3 regions of the Enterobacter sp. 186315 genome follow, and region 3 is predicted to be linked to each of the others. Evidence: predicted binding sites of a transcription regulator. Region 3 holds the regulator's gene; each other region holds the start of a gene.

Region 1 (5,796 bases), on a different contig from region 3:
GTCGATGTGCGGGCAAAGGCGGCTATCGACGATAACGCCGAACTGCTGCCAGGGCTGCGGGGTGAAGAAATCGCTCTGATACCAGTCGGCGCGCGAGGACGGTTGCCGCACGTCCAGCCCGAGAATGGCCTCGCGCACGCCGGTGCGGCTGCTTATCAGACCGTTGCTGAAGAAACTGCCGCTGGCGATCACCGCAGCGCGGGGGCGCAGCGGGATATCCCCGTGGTTGCGCGTCCAGATCTCAGTGACCTTGCCGTCAGAGAGGCTGATTTTTTTTACCTCGTCACCCGCCATCCAGACGCCACCCTGGGCGATAAACTGACGCTGAAGCTGATGATGCAGGCGAATGCCGGGCACCGACGGCGGAAGCGTGGGAAGCAGGCCAATGGTGCAACTCAGTTTGTCCGACAGCCAGCGCCAGCGCCGGTTATCGCTCAACCCAAAGCAGGCGGGCATCAGCAGGGTATCGCAGCGCCCGGCGAGCGGTTTTAGCGCCTCGTACAGCGCCGGCCCGTTTTCGTCACGATCCAGCAGGCGGGCGATATTCACTGCCCGAAATTCGCCGGGGTTCTCGCGCAGCGGGTTGAGCTCCGGCAGCGCGATGTCCGCCGCCTCCGCGCTGATGCCGCGCTGGCAGAGCGAGGCGGCCGCCAGATGGGGCTGGAAATCGAGGAAACCTTCTATCCCCACCACCAGCACCCGCCCGGCGCTAACGGGCGCCACGGGCACCTCTTCCGGGCTGAGCCAGGCGGAACGCAGTGTCCCAAGCGGCGTGACCCGCTGGTGGTTACGCTGCGCGCTGCCCTGCAAGCGCGCGCCGCAGGCCGCCAGCAGCGCTTCGGTGTCATAAGCAAAGCGGGCAACGTTTTCCGCGCCGATCAGGGTGTAGGGATGTTCCGGCGGCAGCGCGTCAAGCGCCGTCAGCGGGGAGGCGACCCGGGTGCCGTCCGGCAGTGCGCCCAGCAGATCCAGCGAGCCTGACGAGAAGTGCAGGGCGCTCTGGCCCCGGGTGACGATGGCGCAGCGCAGCCCCAACTGGGTGAGTTTAATTCCGCAGAGCAGGCCCGCCAGTCCGCCGCCGATGATGGCCGTATCAAATTTCATCCTGATGCTCCTCCAGACCGCACAGCCCCTGATAGACCCAGCGGGTAAATTCGCTTTCGCGCAGGGCATCGCCCCAGGCGATGGGCTGAATGCCTTTCCAGCGCTCGTTAAGAAACTCACTGAGCTGGCTCAGCGACTGGGTGGCGGTCGTGGCGTGAAAACGTTGCAGCAGCCCGGCGGCGCGACAGGCGCACAGTTCGCCCTGGCAGGTGCCCATCCCCACGCGCGTTCGACGACGCAGATCGAGCAAGTTATTGACCGTCAAATTTTCAACCGCGTACTGCACTTCCCCTGCGGTAACGGCCTCGCATTCGCAGACCAGGCTGCGGCTAAGACGTCCTTCGCCGAGCCAGACGGGCGTGCGATCCCCGTGACGATAGATAGCCGAACCGCGCAGCGGGGCGGGCAGGGAGATGATTTTTTGCAGCGTCTTTTCGGTCGATTGCCGCGAGCCGGGAAGCGCTTTTTCAGCCGTCACGCAGGGCTGCGCGTTGCCGAGCTTGCGGCACACGGCGTCGGTCGCCATCTCGGCCATCAGGCGGTAGGTCATCAGCTTGCCGCCGGTGATGGTGATAAAGCCCTCCAGGCCGTCGCGCGCGGCGTGGTCGAACAGCACAATGCCCCGGCTAACGTTGCGCCCGCTCGGATCGTCATCGCTGGCGACCAGCGGACGCACCCCCGCGTAGGCGCGTAAAATGCGGGTCCGGGCCATCACCGGGGCCAGCTTTTCCCCTTCGCGCAGCAGGATATCCACCTCGTCGGCGGTGACCCGGTTGTCGTCTATGTCTTTGTAATCAATGTGGGTTGAGGTGGTGCCAATCAGCGAAATAGTATCGCCGGGTACCAGAATATCGGCGTCAGAGGGTTTGCGGCAGCGGTTGATGACGTGGTTATTAATGCGGTGATCGAGGATCAGCAGCGAGCCTTTCGCCGGGAACATGCGAACGTTAAGGTCGGCATATTCCGCAATGCGCTGCCCCCAGATCCCCGCCGCGTTCACCACCACCGAGGCGTACAGCTCGCTGTGTTCACCGTACTGCGGGTCGAACACCCGCACGCCGCGCACGGTATCGCCCTCGCGGATTAGCCCGGTGACCTCATGCCCGGTGAGGATGCGCGCCCCGTGCTCGCGCGCGTCCAGCATGTTGGCGGCGGTGAGGCGGAAAGGATCGACGGTGCCGTCCGGGACGTTTACCACGCCGACAAGCGACGGGTTAACGGACGGCTCCAGGCGACGCGCCTCGGCAGGATCGAGCGCCTCGGCAGTAATCCCCGCCGCGGTACAGGCGCGGATAAAGGTTTGCTGGAACGCGAGGTCATCTTCGGGAAGGGTGATAAACAGGCCGTTAGTCTGTTCCACGCAGTGGCGGGCGATGCGCCTGAGGATCTGGTTTTCAGCGATGCATTCGCGGGCGGATTCGCCGTCGGTCACCGCGTAGCGCGCGCCGCTGTGCAGCAGGCCGTGGTTGCGCCCGGTCGCGCCGGTGGCGATATCGTGACGCTCCAGCAGCGTGACCGACAGCCCGCGCAGGGCGCAGTCGCGCGCGATTCCCGCCCCTGTTGCGCCGCCGCCAATGATAATCACATCGCTATAGCGGGGGTCGTGAATTGTCATTGTCTTCCCTCGTGTTCGTTTTTTACCATTTAGCCACATCAATAGTGTGGTTTGTTTGATTTCGAACATAAACGAGCGAAAATCGAAAGTGAAACGTGATTCCATGCGCTTTTTTGCGCATTCTGTCATATTTCTGTAACAATCTGTGCGTTGATTCACAGTAACAATCACCGTGATTTCTTAACATCGCCGCCTCTCTGGAGTGGGGACGTTACCCTCTGAACATTAAAACAGGGCCACGGAGGCTGTCATGCTGAGTATTTTCAAACCTGCGCCGCATCGGGCGCGTCTGCCAGAGGCAGAGATCGACCCGCTTTACCGCCGTCTGCGTTGGCAAATTTTCCTCGGGATTTTCTTCGGCTATGCGGCCTACTACCTGGTGCGCAAGAACTTCGCGCTGGCGATGCCGTATCTGGTGGAGCAGGGCTTTTCGCGCGGAGATTTAGGCTTCGCGCTGTCGGGGATCTCTATCGCCTATGGCTTTTCAAAATTCATCATGGGGTCGGTGTCGGATCGCTCGAATCCGCGCGTGTTTCTGCCCGCGGGGCTGATTCTGGCGGCGGCGGTGATGCTGTTTATGGGCTTTGTGCCGTGGGCAACCTCCAGCATCGCGATTATGTTCGTGCTGCTGTTCCTCTGCGGCTGGTTCCAGGGGATGGGGTGGCCGCCGTGCGGACGTACCATGGTTCACTGGTGGTCGCAGAAGGAGCGCGGCGGCATCGTGTCGGTGTGGAACTGCGCGCATAACGTCGGCGGCGGTATTCCACCGCTGCTGTTCCTGCTGGGGATGGCGTGGTTCAACGACTGGCACGCTGCGCTCTATATGCCCGCGTTCGGTGCCATTTTGGTGGCGATTATTGCCTTCGCCCTGATGCGCGATACGCCGCAGTCCTGCGGCCTGCCGCCGATTGAAGAGTATAAAAACGACTATCCGGACGATTACAGCGAGCAGCACGAAGAGGAGCTGACGGCGAAGCAGATCTTCATGAAGTACGTGCTGCCGAACAGGCTGCTGTGGTACATCGCGGTGGCGAACGTGTTTGTTTACCTGCTGCGTTACGGCATCCTCGACTGGTCGCCAACCTATCTGAAAGAGGTGAAGCACTTCGCGCTGGATAAATCCTCCTGGGCCTACTTCCTGTATGAATACGCGGGTATTCCCGGCACGCTGATCTGCGGCTGGATGTCGGACAAAGTGTTCAAAGGCAACCGCGGCGCGACGGGCGTGTTCTTTATGACGCTGGTGACCATCGCGACGGTCGTTTACTGGCTCAACCCGCCGGGCAACCCATCGGTAGATATGGCCTGTATGATCGTTATCGGCTTCCTGATTTACGGCCCGGTGATGCTGATTGGTCTGCACGCGCTGGAGCTGGCACCGAAAAAAGCGGCGGGGACGGCGGCGGGCTTTACCGGCCTGTTCGGCTACCTGGGCGGCTCGGTCGCGGCAAGCGCCATCGTGGGCTATACCGTTGACTTCTTCGGCTGGGACGGCGGCTTTATGGTGATGATCGGCGGCAGCGTGCTGGCCGTGCTGCTGCTGATTGTGGTGATGATCGGCGAAAAACGTCATCACGCGGAAGTTCAGGCGCGTCGTCAATAAGGAGCAATGCCATGAAACTGACTCAACTGGCCACCGGTCTGCTGCTGGCGGGCTTAATGACAGGCTCTGCGCTGGCGGCCGAAAAAATAGTGATTGCCCATCGCGGCGCCAGCGGCTATCTGCCGGAGCACACGCTCCCGGCAAAAGCGATGGCCTACGCGCAGGGTGCGGATTATCTGGAGCAGGATCTGGTGATGACGAAGGACGATCGGCTGGTCGTTCTGCATGACCACTATCTCGACCGCGTGACGGACGTGGCGGAACGCTTCCCGGATCGCGCCCGGAAGGACGGGCGTTACTACGCCATAGATTTCACGCTGGCGGAGATCCGCTCGCTGAAATTTACCGAAGGCTTCGAGATTGAAAACGGCAAGAAGGTACAGGTCTATCCGGGACGCTTCCCGATGGGCAAATCTGATTTCCGCATTCATACCTTTGAGGAAGAGATTGAGTTCGTTCAGGGTCTGAACCACTCAACCGGCAAAAATATCGGTATCTATCCGGAAATCAAAGCGCCGTGGTTCCATCATCAGGAAGGAAAGGACATCGCCGCGAAAACGCTGGAGGTGCTGAAGAAATATGGCTACACCAGCAAGCAGGATAAGGTCTATCTCCAGTGTTTTGATGCCGCCGAGCTGAAGCGCATTAAGAACGAGCTGGAGCCGAAGATGGGGATGAACCTCAACCTGGTGCAGCTGATTGCCTATACCGACTGGAATGAAACCCAGGAGAAGCAGCCGGACGGCAGGTGGGTGAACTACAGCTATGACTGGATGTTTAAGCCGGGCGCGATGAAGCAGATTGCGCAGTACGCCGACGGGATTGGGCCGGACTACCACATGCTGGTGGCGGACGGCTCAACGCCGGGTCACGTAAAACTGACGGCGATGGTGAAAGAGGCGCATGCCAGCAGGATGCAGCTTCACCCGTACACGGTGCGAGCGGACCAGCTGCCGGACTATGCGACGGACGTGAATCAGCTTTATGAGGTGTTGTACAACCAGGCGGGCGTGGACGGACTGTTTACGGATTTCCCGGATAAAGCGGTCGAATTCATTCACCGGAAGTAGGTTTTGTAGGTCGGGTAAGGCGAAGCCGCCACCCGACAATCAGGCTCTGCGGCCTGATGCCCTCACCCCAACCCTCTCCCACAGGGAGAGGGAACCAGGGCAATCACATCTCGATCTCAATATCCCCTTTTGCCCGGCAGCAGCAGGGCAAAATTTCCCCTTCGTTGATAAAGGCCAGCGGCTGGGTCAGCCAGTCAACCTGGCCTGCTACCAGACGGCAGCGGCAGGAGCCGCAATAGCCTTCACGACACTGATACTCAACTTCCACCTTGTGCGCTTCCAGCGCCACCAGCAGAGAAGGGTGCTCTTCGAGGCACAGCACTTCTGTGCCGGAAAGGCGAAGGGTTACGCGCGTCATCAGAGCTGGAAGTCGCTCAGGTCGTCGGTGTTGACTTCAGAGTCAA
Region 2 (5,796 bases), on a different contig from region 3:
TGCCGCGCCGTAAAAAATTAACCGTGTTTCTTCTTCGCGAAAATGACGCGCGCCAGAATGTTCAGCAACAGTACGCAAAGGGTAATAATCAGCACCCCGGCCCAGGCCAGCTGCTGCCACTCCGCGAACGGGCTCATCGCAAATTTAAAGATGGTGACCGGCAGGTTGGCGATCGGCTGCATCATGTCCGTGCTCCAGAACTGGTTGGAGAGGGAGGTAAACAGCAGCGGAGCCGTTTCACCGGCGATACGCGCAACGGCGAGCAGGATACCGGTCATAATCCCGGAGATTGACGCTTTTAGCGTAATCGCGGAGATCATTTTCCACTTTGGCGTTCCCAGCGCGTAAGCCGCTTCGCGCAGGCTGTCCGGCACCAGTTTCAGCATGTTTTCCGTGGTTCGGATAACGATAGGCACCTGCAACAGCGCCAGCGCAATCACGCCCGCCCAGCCGGAGAAGTGCTCCATCTGCGCCACCACCACGGTGTAGACAAACAGGCCGACCACGATAGACGGGGCAGAAAGCAGAATGTCGTTGATGAAGCGAATCACTTCCGCGAGCCAGGATTTACGGCCATATTCCGCGAGGTAAATCCCCGCCATAATGCCCAGCGGCGTGCCCACCACGGTCGCCCACAGGATCAGCAGGCCGCTGCCCGCAAGGGCGTTCGCCAGACCACCGCCCGCCGTGTTCGGCGGCGGCGTCATCTCGGTGAACAGCGCCAGCGACATGCCGTCGATACCGCGAACTATGGTCGAGAAGAGGATCCAGACCAGCCAGAACAGGCCAAACGCCATGGTCGCCATGGAGAGCGTCAGCGCAATGCGGTTTTTCAAACGGCGCTTTGACTGCATCTTACGGCGGGACTCCGCCAGCTCGGCGGTGCTTTGCATTTCGAGAGTCGCCATTAGCGTGCCCCCTCATTTTTAGCCAGACGCATAATCATCAGCTTGGAAATCGCCAGAACGATGAAGGTGATAACAAACAGGATCAGACCCAGCTCCATCAGCGCGGCAACGTGCAGCCCGGATTCCGCTTCGGCAAATTCGTTCGCCAGCGCCGACGTAATGCTGTTACCCGGCATGAACAGCGAGGCGCTGTCGAGCTGGTAGGTGTTGCCGATGATAAAGGTCACCGCCATGGTTTCACCCAGCGCGCGGCCCAGGCCGAGCATCACGCCCCCGATCACCCCATTTTTGGTGAACGGAAGAACGATGCGCCAGATAACTTCCCAGGTGGTGCAGCCGATGCCGTAGGCCGACTCTTTCATCATCACCGGGGTTTGTTCGAAGACATCGCGCATTACCGCCGCAATGTACGGAATGATCATGATGGCGAGGATCACGCCAGCCGCCAGAATACCGATACCGAACGCCGGGCCCTCGAACAGCGCTCCCACAAACGGGATCGCAGACAGTACGTTGCCCACCGGCTCCTGGAAGTAGGTGGCGAACAGCGGCGCGAAGATAAACAGGCCCCACATGCCGTAAACGATACTCGGAATAGCCGCCAGCAGTTCGATCGCAATACCGAGCGGACGTCGCAGCCAGCCGGGTGCCAGCTCGGTCAGGAACAGGGCGATACCAAAGCTGACCGGAACGGCGATCAGCAGGGCGATGAACGAGGTCACCAGCGTGCCGTAGATGGGCACCAGCGCACCGTAGATATCGTTCGGCGCGTCCCACTCTTTTGTCCACAGGAAGGAGAAACCGAATTTCTGAATGCTTGGCCAGGAGGAGAAAATCAGAGACACGATAATGCCGCCCAGCAGCAATAGCACAATCAGCGCAGCCAGTTTGACCAGCGCGCTGAAAATCATGTCACCTTTTTTACCCGGAGGGTTAAATGCAGGCTTGGTTGCAGCCATAAATCACTCTTCTGTTTGAGACGTTTTTACGAATATGCCCGGTGGCGCTGACGCTTACCGGGCCTACAGATTAAACCGTAGGGCGGGTAAGCGCAGCGCCACCCGCCATCTTCGTTAAATATATCCTGTTAGTACAGCGCTTTACCGCTGCTGTCTTTTACGTTGGTCTTCCATGCAGCACGAACCTGCTCAACCACGCTGTCCGGCAGGCTGGCGTAATCCAGATCGTTAGCCTGTTTGCCGCCGTTTTTGTATGCCCAGTCGAAGAACTTCAGCACTTCCGTACCCTGCTCAGGCTTCTTCTGATCTTTGTGAACCAGAATGAACGTGGTAGAGGTGATTGGCCATGCATTGTCGCCTTTCTGGTTAGTCAGATCCTGTGCGAAGGATTTGCTCCAGTCAGCGCCTTTCGCGGCGTTAGCAAAGTTTTCTTCCGTCGGGCTGACCGGCTTGCCGTCAGCAGAAACCAGTTTGGTATAGGCCAGGTTGTTCTGCTTCGCGTACGCATATTCTACGTAGCCGATGGAGCCAGGCAGACGCTGTACGAACGCGGCGATACCGTCGTTACCTTTACCGCCCAAACCGGTTGGCCAGTTGACGGTAGAGCCGGAGCCGACTTTAGATTTCCACTCGTCGTTCACTTTTGCCAGGTAGCTGGTGAAGACGAAGGAGGTGCCCGAACCATCCGCGCGGCGAACCACGGCGATGTTCTGAGAAGGGAGTTTCATGCCTGGGTTGAGCTTAGCAATCGCTTCGTCATCCCATTTTTTGATTTTGCCGAGGTAGATGTCACCCAGCGTTTTGCCGTCCAGCACCAGCTCGCCCGACTTCACGCCCGGCAGGTTGATGGCCAGCACAACGCCGCCGATCACGGTCGGGAACTGGAACAGGCCTTCCTGCGCCAGTTTTTCATCAGACAGCGGAGCGTCTGATGCGCCGAAATCAACGGTGTTCGCGGTAATTTGTTTAACGCCACCGGAGGAGCCGATACCCTGATAGTTAACCTTGTTACCGGTTTCTTTCTGGTAGGTATCCGCCCATTTGGCATACACCGGCGCAGGGAAGGTTGCACCAGCGCCAGTCAGGCTTGCCTCTGCGAATACAGAGAAAGCGCTCAGAGATAAGGTCGCGGCGACAACAGTTGCGACAGTGGTACGCATAACTTTCATAATGTCTCCTGCAAGATTTTCGTAAATCGTTGTTTAGTGGCTACGATGAGCAAAATAGGACAAACAGGTGACAGATAAATGTACGAATTATGACAGTTTTATGACAACGAAAACTTCAGTTAAAAACTGTCGAAATACTCAATGAATATCATCATGTTAGACACAAACATGACGGTAGATTTACAGTTATATTTTCTTTATGTGACACTGAAAAAAGTAGCTGAAGATGACAGATTGTCATCTATAAAAGCGGGGAAGCGTTGATTAAAAACAAACCAGATGGGATAAAAAAGCTCCACCCGAAGGTGGAGCCCGGAGAGATTATTCGACGGTAACGGACTTCGCCAGGTTACGCGGCTGGTCAACGTCGGTGCCTTTGATCAGCGCCACGTGATACGCCAGCAGCTGCAACGGAACGGTGTAGAAGATTGGCGCGATCACCTCTTCCACATGCGGCATCTCAATGATGTGCATATTGTCGCTGCTGGCAAAACCGGCATCTTTATCCGCAAAGACGAACAGTACGCCACCGCGGGCACGGACCTCTTCGATGTTCGATTTCAGTTTTTCCAGCAGTTCGTTGTTCGGTGCCACAACGATAACCGGCATATCGGCGTCAATCAGCGCCAGCGGGCCGTGCTTCAGCTCACCCGCGGCGTAGGCTTCCGCATGGATGTAGGAGATCTCTTTCAGCTTCAGCGCGCCTTCCAGTGCGATCGGATACTGATCGCCACGGCCAAGGAACAGCGCGTGATGTTTGTCGGAGAAATCTTCCGCCAGCGCCTTGATGCGTTTGTCCTGAGACAGCATCTGCTCAATACGGCTCGGCAGCGCCTGCAACCCGTGAACAATGTCCTGCTCAACGGAAGCATCCACGCCTTTCAGACGCGCCAGCTTCGCCACCAGCATCAGCAGAACGGTCAGCTGAGTGGTAAAGGCTTTGGTTGATGCCACACCGATTTCGGTACCGGCTTTGGTCATCAGCGCCAGATCGGATTCACGCACCAGCGAGGAGCCAGGGACGTTACAAATCGCCAGCGAGCCAAGATAGCCCAGCTCTTTCGACAGGCGCAGCGCCGCCAGGGTATCCGCCGTTTCGCCAGACTGGGAAAGGGTGATCATCAGGCTGTTACGACGCACCGCGGATTTACGGTAGCGGAACTCAGACGCGATTTCCACGTCGCACGGCACGCCCGCCAGGGATTCAAACCAGTAGCGAGAGACCATCCCGGAGTTGTACGAGGTGCCGCAGGCCACGATCTGAATATGCTCAACCTGAGAAAGCAGTTCGGCCGCGTTGGCACCCAGCTCGCTCAGATCGACCTGGCCGTGGCTGATGCGCCCGGTCAGGGTGTTTTTGATGGCGTTTGGCTGCTCGTAGATCTCTTTCTGCATGTAGTGACGATACGCGCCCTTGTCGCCCGCATCGTATTGCAGGTTAGATTCGATCTCAGGGCGTTTAATCGCCGCGCCGGATTTATCGAAAATGGAAACTTCGCGGCGCGTCACTTCGGCGATATCGCCCTCTTCAAGGAAGATAAAGCGGCGGGTCACAGGCAGCAGCGCCAGCTGATCGGAGGCGATGAAGTTCTCGCCCATACCCAGCCCGATCACCATCGGGCTGCCGGAACGCGCGGCCAGCAGGGTGCTCGGGTCGCGGGAATCCATGATCACCGTACCGTATGCGCCACGCAGCTGAGGGATCGCGCGCAGTACCGCATCGCGCAGCGTGCCGCCCTTCGCCAGCTCCCAGTGGACCAGGTGAGCAATCACTTCGGTGTCGGTTTCGGACACAAAGGTGTAGCCGCGCGCTTTCAGCTCTTCGCGCAGCGGTTCGTGGTTTTCGATAATGCCGTTATGCACCACCACAATGTGTTCAGACACATGCGGGTGGGCGTTGCCTTCAGAGGGTTCGCCGTGCGTCGCCCAACGGGTATGCGCAATACCCGTGCCGCCGTGCAGCGGATGTTCTTCCGCCGCCTGCGCCAGCATCTGCACTTTACCCAGACGACGCAGGCGGGTCATATGACCTTCCGCATCCACCACCGCCAGACCCGCAGAGTCATAGCCACGGTATTCCAGACGACGTAAGCCTTCGAGAAGGATTTCAGCAATATCACGCTGCGCAACTGCGCCAACAATTCCACACATAGTTTTAGATTCCGAATTTAGGCATTATGCCTGCGTTGTCGCTGACCTGTATTTGCCCTTTCCGGGCGCCCCGAGCCTTGTAGAGAGTGGGGTTATTTTTATGGGTACTGCTGGTGGGGGAAGATATATATTTACCTCCTCACCCGGGTTTGCCTGATGACGGCTACGCCTTATCAGGCCTACTCAATCGTAGGGCGGGTAAGCGTAGCGCCACCCGCCTTGTTGTTATTTCTTCTTCACCGGGCGTGTCCAGCCCTGCTTGTTGATCTGCGGCACGCGGCTCAACACCAGTTCGTTCTCGGCCACATCGCGCGTCACGGTTGTCCCGGCGGCGATGGTCACACCGTTGCCGACCGTCACCGGCGCCACCAGCTGCGTATCGGAGCCCACAAACACGTCATCGCCGATGATGGTTTTAAACTTGTTCGCGCCGTCATAGTTGCAGGTAATCGTACCCGCGCCGATATTCACGTTATCGCCAATTTCCGCATCGCCAAGATAGGTCAAATGACCGGCTTTAGAGCCTTTACCCAGGCGCGCCTTTTTCATCTCAACGAAGTTGCCAACGTGCGCGCCTTCCAGCAGCTCTGCGCCCGGGCGCAGACGCGC
Region 3 (5,796 bases):
GCGCCATAAAGCGAATGTGGCGGGTGCTCAGTCCACGTTTTAGTTTGTTAGTGCTTTCCATTTACGTCTTGCCATTCAACTCGAAAAAACAAAAAACCACGGGGCCTTAAGCCCCGTGGTTAAACAGTTTGTTGCCGTTGATTAATGCGCGTTAGAAGTAACCTGACGCCCTGCTGCACGGTCCCAGATAATGGTCAGAACCAGCGCTACAACGGTAGGCATCAGCCATGCCAGGCCTTGTTCGGACAGCGGCAGACGCTGCGTCCAGGCTGGCAGCACGTCACCGAATGCTGATGCTTTTATCCCGTCAAGGATACCAAAAATAAGGCTGATAAACATGGCTGGCGCAATAATTCGGGAGGAATTATTCCACCACGGGCGGGTGAAGCTCAGCACCACCAGCACGATACACGGCGGATAAATCGCCGTCAGCACCGGAATAGAAACCTGGATCAGGTGGCTCAGACCGAGATTCGATACCGCCATTGAGAAGATGCCCAGAATGAACACCAGCGTACGGTAAGAGAGCGGCAGATACTGCGCAAAGAACTCAGCGCACGCACAGGTCAGGCCAACCGCGGTCACCAGACACGCCAGGAAGATCAGCACCGCCAGCAGCATACTGCCCGCGCCACCAAAGGTGTGCTGCACGTAAGCGTGGAGGATTGCCGCACCGTTCGCGCCCTGATCGACCAGCATTGCGCTGTCTGAACCCAGACGGAACAGCGCCAGATACAGCAGCGTCAGGCCCACGCCCGCCATCAGGCCAGCCCAGATGGTGTAACGGGTCAGCAGACGCGCTTCGGTCACGCCACGGGAACGCGCGGCGTTAACGATAACGATACCAAACACCATCGCACCCAGCGTATCCATCGTAAGATAGCCGTTCACAAAGCCGTTAGAGAACGCGGCGTTTTTATAGGCGTCCATCGCGTCGCTGATAGGACCCGCAGGCCACATGACGGCGGCCACGGACAGCACGATCAGCGCGATGATTTTCATCGGTGCCAGGAAGTTGCCCACGGTATCCAGCAGCTTGCCCGGATAGAGGGAGACCAGAATCACGATAGCGAAGTACACGAGGCTGTAGATAAACAGCGGCATCGCGCCGTCACCGGTCAGCGGGGCGATCCCCACTTCGAAAGACACGGTTGCCGTACGCGGGGTCGCAAACAGCGGACCGACGGCCAGATAGCACACGGTCGCCAGCAGAACGCCCGCCACTTTACCGATTGGCGTGCTAAGGCTGTCCACGCCGCCACCCACTTTCGCCAGCGCGACAACGGTCAGCACAGGTAGACCCACAGCGGTAATCAGAAAACCAATGGCCGCCGTCCAGACGTGTTCGCCTGCCTGTAAGCCAACCATTGGTGGAAAGATGATGTTGCCTGCGCCAACGAACAGCGCAAATGTCATAAAGCCCAGCGCGATGATGTCGCGCGATTTCAAGTGATGGGTCATAGAACCTTACTGCCTGTGGATGTGGTGTTGAAAACGTTGAGATTTCCCTTATCCCTGACGGGACGATACAGCGGAAAATTTGCTCAATTTCAGCGGGAAATGCTCCCGTCCTGGCGTGGCGAAGAATAGTTTTTCGATTTACCACGCAAATACAGTCGGTATGACAGTATATGGGGGGCAATTTAAACGCTTATAACGTTTAAAGGCAAGGTGGGATCTTAAAACCGGAACAATATGCCAGCATGAAAACACAGACCAGCACATTACGCTAAATACTGGAAAAACCCGTGGTTAATCATGCGAACAAAAAACCATCAACCGTATATTATTCATTCGCGTTTCGCTTAACTGCAACGCAAACGGGCCAGCAGTCGCTGGCCCGTGGAAAGGTAAGATGACACGCCTGCTGTCAGGCACTCATTCTGGCAATCAATCTTTCCGGGATAATAAAGCTGAAACGCGTGCCCTTCCCTAACGTGCTCTGAATATCAAGACGGCTATCGTGATGATGAAGCGCGTGCTTCACAATCGCCAGCCCCAGCCCGCTGCCGCCGGTCTGCCGCGAGCGCGCCTTGTCCACGCGATAGAAGCGCTCGGTCAGCCGTGGAAGATGCTCTGGCGCAATCCCCGGCCCGTTATCTTCGACGCTAAACTCCGCTCCTGACGGCAGATGTTGCCACGTCACGACAATGTGCGTCCCTTCCGGCGTGTGGTTCACCGCGTTATAGACAAGGTTTGAGATGGCGCTGCGCAGCTCGTCTTCGCTGCCGCGCACCTTCAGCGCGTTATCCACGTTAAACGTCAGCTGATGCTTTCCGTGGCTCAGGGTCTGCGCTTCACGCTCCACCACGCGCAGCATCATCGGCACGTCGATGGTTTCGTTGAGGGCCAGCGCGGGCGCGGCTTCGATTTTCGATAAGGTCAGCAGCTGCTTCACCAGCCCTTCCATACGGTGCGTCTGCTCGCGCATGGTGTGGAGCGCTTTCTCGCGCGGCGCGCCCTCTAGCGTTTGCTCCTGCATCATCTCCAGATAGCCCTGAAGCACGGTGAGCGGGGTGCGCAGCTCGTGGCTGACGTTGGCAAAGAAGTTGCGCCTTGCCCCCTCAAGCTGGTGCATCTGGGTGACGTCGCGCGCCACCATCAGCCACTGATTATCGCTATAGGGCATTACGCGGATCTCAAGATGACGCCCGTTGTTGAGCTTCAAATTGTGCGGCCGCGTAAAATCGCGCTTTTTCAGGTACAGGGTAAATTCCGGGTATCGCAGCAGGTTGAGGATATTTTGCCCGTTATCGTCCGGCCAGCGCAGGCCCAGCAGCTGCTGCGCCAGGCCGTTGCACCAGAACATGGTGCCCTCTTCCGTGGTGAGGATCACCGCATCCGGCAGCGATTCCGCCCCGCTGCGAAAACGTTTGATCAGGCTGCCCAGCTCGCGGCGGCGCTTTTTATTACGCATCTGCATCTGGTGCAGGCCGTAGAGCAGCGGCTCCCAGCTGCCGCTTCCCGGCGGTGGCGTCATGCTTCGGTCAACCCACAGCCACCAGGAAAGGCGCAGTAAATTCCAGAAATGCCAGATCAGAAGGCCGGTCACCGCCGCCAGCAAAAACCACGGCAAATGGCCAAAAAACGCCCCCAGAATGAGGGCCGGGATACAGCATAAGATCAGTTCAAAAACGAGCCTTTTCCATGACAGACGTTCCAGCACGCGTCACACTCCTGTCATTGTTCAGAAACGGGTAGAAAAACGATAACCCGTGCCGCGGACCGTCTGCACCATACGATCGTGGCCGCTCAGCTCCAGCGCTTTACGCAAGCGGCGAATGTGGACATCAACCGTCCGGTCTTCGACATAGACGTTAGTTCCCCAGACGTTGTTCAGCAACTGCTCGCGGCTGTAAACGCGCTCCGGGTGGGTCATAAAGAAGTGCAGCAGCTTGAATTCGGTAGGGCCCATATCGAGCGGGTTTTCGCCGGTCATGACGCGGTGTGAGGTAGGATCAAGGCTCAGCCCCTGCATCTCAATCACCTCTTCCACCGCCATCGGCGAAATGCGGCGCATCACGGCTTTAATGCGGGCCACCAGCTCTTTCGGGGAGAAAGGCTTGGTGATGTAATCGTCCGCGCCGGTTTCCAGACCGCGCACGCGATCTTCCTCTTCACCGCGCGCCGTCAGCATGACGACCGGAATATCGCGGGTCATGGCTTCACGTTTGAGGTGTTTGATAAACTGCAACCCCGAGCCGCCGGGCAACATCCAGTCGAGTAAAATCAAATCAGGCCAGGGTTCGTTAAGTTGATTCACCGCGCTGTCATAATCTTCCGCCTCGATCGGCTGGAAGCCATTTTGTTCGAGCACGAAGCACACCATCTCACGAATCGGAGCTTCATCTTCTACGACCAGAATACGTCTCGCCATACTTTGCCCTGTCTTATCTTATTTAAGTTACAAGTTTGTAATGCGGCGTCATTATGCGTCAGATTTATGACAGATTTATGAAAAACGATATCACTAAAAATGGCAAACCGTTGTTTTATTACAGCGGATAATTTCCGTTCTTAACGTTTATAATCCCCTCCATCTTTTTTTGCCACGGAACCGCTATGCGCATACTTCACACCTCGGACTGGCATCTGGGCCAAAACTTTTACAGTAAAAGCCGCGCCGCTGAACATGAAGCTTTCCTCACCTGGCTGCTGGACGCGGCCCGGTCGCATGAGGTGGATGCCATTATCGTGGCGGGCGATATTTTTGATACCGGGCAGCCGCCGAGCTATGCGCGCGAACTTTACAACCGCTTTGTCGTTAATTTGCAGCAAACCGGCTGTCATCTGGTGATTGTTGCGGGCAATCACGACTCGGTGGCAACCCTTAACGAATCTCGCGACATTCTCGCCTTCCTGAATACCACGGTGGTGGCCAGCGCCGGACACGCGCCGCAGATCCTCAAAAAACGCGACGGCACGCCGGGGGCGGTGCTCTGTCCGATACCGTTTTTACGTCCACGGGATATCGTGCAGAGCCAGGCGGGGCTTTCCGGCAGCGAAAAGCAGCAGCATCTGCTTCAGGCCATCACCGACTACTATCACCAGCAGCACGCCGAGGCCTGCGCCCTGCGCGGCGCGCAGCCAATTCCGGTGATTGCTACAGGGCATTTGACCACCGTCGGTGCCAGCAAAAGTGACGCGGTACGTGACATCTATATCGGCACGCTGGACGCTTTCCCGGCGCAAAACTTCCCCCCGGCCGACTACATCGCGCTGGGGCATATTCACCGCGCGCAGATAATTGGCGGCTGCGAGCACATTCGCTACTGCGGTTCGCCGATTTCCCTGAGCTTTGACGAAACCGGCAAGGCTAAATGCGTGCATCTGGTGACCTTTAACGACGGCAGGCTCGGTACGGTAGAGTCGCTGGAAGTGCCCGTTACCCAGCCGCTGGCGGTGCTGAAAGGAGATTTAGCGGCCATCACCGCGCAGCTGGAACAGTGGCGCGACAAAGAGCTTAACCCGCCCGTCTGGCTGGATATCGAAATCACCACCGACGAATACCTGCACGATATGCAGCGTAAAATCCAGGCCCTGACGGAAGACCTCCCCGTCGAGGTGCTGCTGGTGCGCCGCAGCCGCGAACAGCGCGAGAAAATTCTGCTCGGCGCGCAGCGCGAAACCCTGAGCGAGCTGAAGGTCGAAGAGGTTTTCGAGCGTCGTCTGGCGCATGAAGAGATTGACGATGAGAAGCGCGCGAGGCTCAACGAGCTGTTCAGCTACACGCTCGCCACGCTGAACGATGAGGAGGAAAACGCATGAAAATCCTGAGCCTGCGTCTGAAAAACCTCAACTCCCTGAAAGGCGAGTGGAAAATCGACTTTACCGCTGAGCCCTTTGCCAGCAACGGCCTGTTTGCCATTACCGGCGCGACCGGCGCGGGGAAAACCACCCTGCTCGACGCCATCTGTCTGGCCCTGTACCACGAAACGCCGCGCCTGCAAAAAGTCTCGCAGGCGCAAAACGATCTCATGACGCGGGATACCGCCGAGTGCCTGGCCGAGGTGGAATTTGAGGTCAAAGGGGTCGCCTATCGCGCATTCTGGAGCCAGAACCGCGCGCGCAACCAGCCGGACGGGAACTTACAGGCGCCGCGCGTAGAGCTGGCGCGCTGTGAAGACGGTAAAATTCTGGCGGATAAAGTCACGGACAAGCTGGAACAGACCGCCGCCTTAACCGGGCTGGATTACGATCGCTTTACCCGCTCCATGCTGCTCTCGCAGGGGCAGTTTGCCGCGTTCCTTAACGCCAGACCCGGCGACCGGGCGGAGCTGCTGGAAGAGCTGACAG

What was found. The regulator PhoB, encoded in region 3, activates phosphate uptake and scavenging genes when phosphate is short. The targets are predictions, from matches to a motif close to CTGTCATAAAACTGNCNNAT.
Region 1: a site for PhoB is predicted at 2,842-2,861, ahead of glpT (glycerol-3-phosphate transporter). Genes of this name have one in related genera too.
Region 2: a site for PhoB is predicted at 3,124-3,143, ahead of pstS (phosphate ABC transporter substrate-binding protein PstS). Genes of this name have one in related genera too.

What each region holds. Positions count from the first base shown of each region.
Region 1 covers NZ_JBPTTK010000012.1:27,778-33,573, reverse strand. Annotated here, with positions in the region: gene glpB (glycerol-3-phosphate dehydrogenase subunit GlpB) at 1-1,104, opposite strand, end outside; gene glpA (anaerobic glycerol-3-phosphate dehydrogenase subunit A) at 1,094-2,719, opposite strand; gene glpT (glycerol-3-phosphate transporter) at 2,970-4,322, shown strand; gene glpQ (glycerophosphodiester phosphodiesterase) at 4,334-5,392, shown strand; gene yfaE (class I ribonucleotide reductase maintenance protein YfaE) at 5,496-5,750, opposite strand; gene nrdB (class Ia ribonucleoside-diphosphate reductase subunit beta) at 5,750-5,796, opposite strand, start outside.
Region 2 covers NZ_JBPTTK010000008.1:29,799-35,594, reverse strand. Annotated here, with positions in the region: gene pstA (phosphate ABC transporter permease PstA) at 18-908, opposite strand; gene pstC (phosphate ABC transporter permease PstC) at 908-1,867, opposite strand; gene pstS (phosphate ABC transporter substrate-binding protein PstS) at 1,996-3,036, opposite strand; gene glmS (glutamine--fructose-6-phosphate transaminase (isomerizing)) at 3,358-5,187, opposite strand; gene glmU (bifunctional UDP-N-acetylglucosamine diphosphorylase/glucosamine-1-phosphate N-acetyltransferase GlmU) at 5,413-5,796, opposite strand, start outside.
Region 3 covers NZ_JBPTTK010000004.1:100,584-106,379, reverse strand. Annotated here, with positions in the region: gene proY (proline-specific permease ProY) at 1-61, opposite strand, end outside; gene brnQ (branched-chain amino acid transporter carrier protein BrnQ) at 142-1,461, opposite strand; gene phoR (phosphate regulon sensor histidine kinase PhoR) at 1,871-3,166, opposite strand; gene phoB (phosphate response regulator transcription factor PhoB) at 3,188-3,877, opposite strand; gene sbcD (exonuclease subunit SbcD) at 4,063-5,268, shown strand; gene sbcC (exonuclease subunit SbcC) at 5,265-5,796, shown strand, end outside.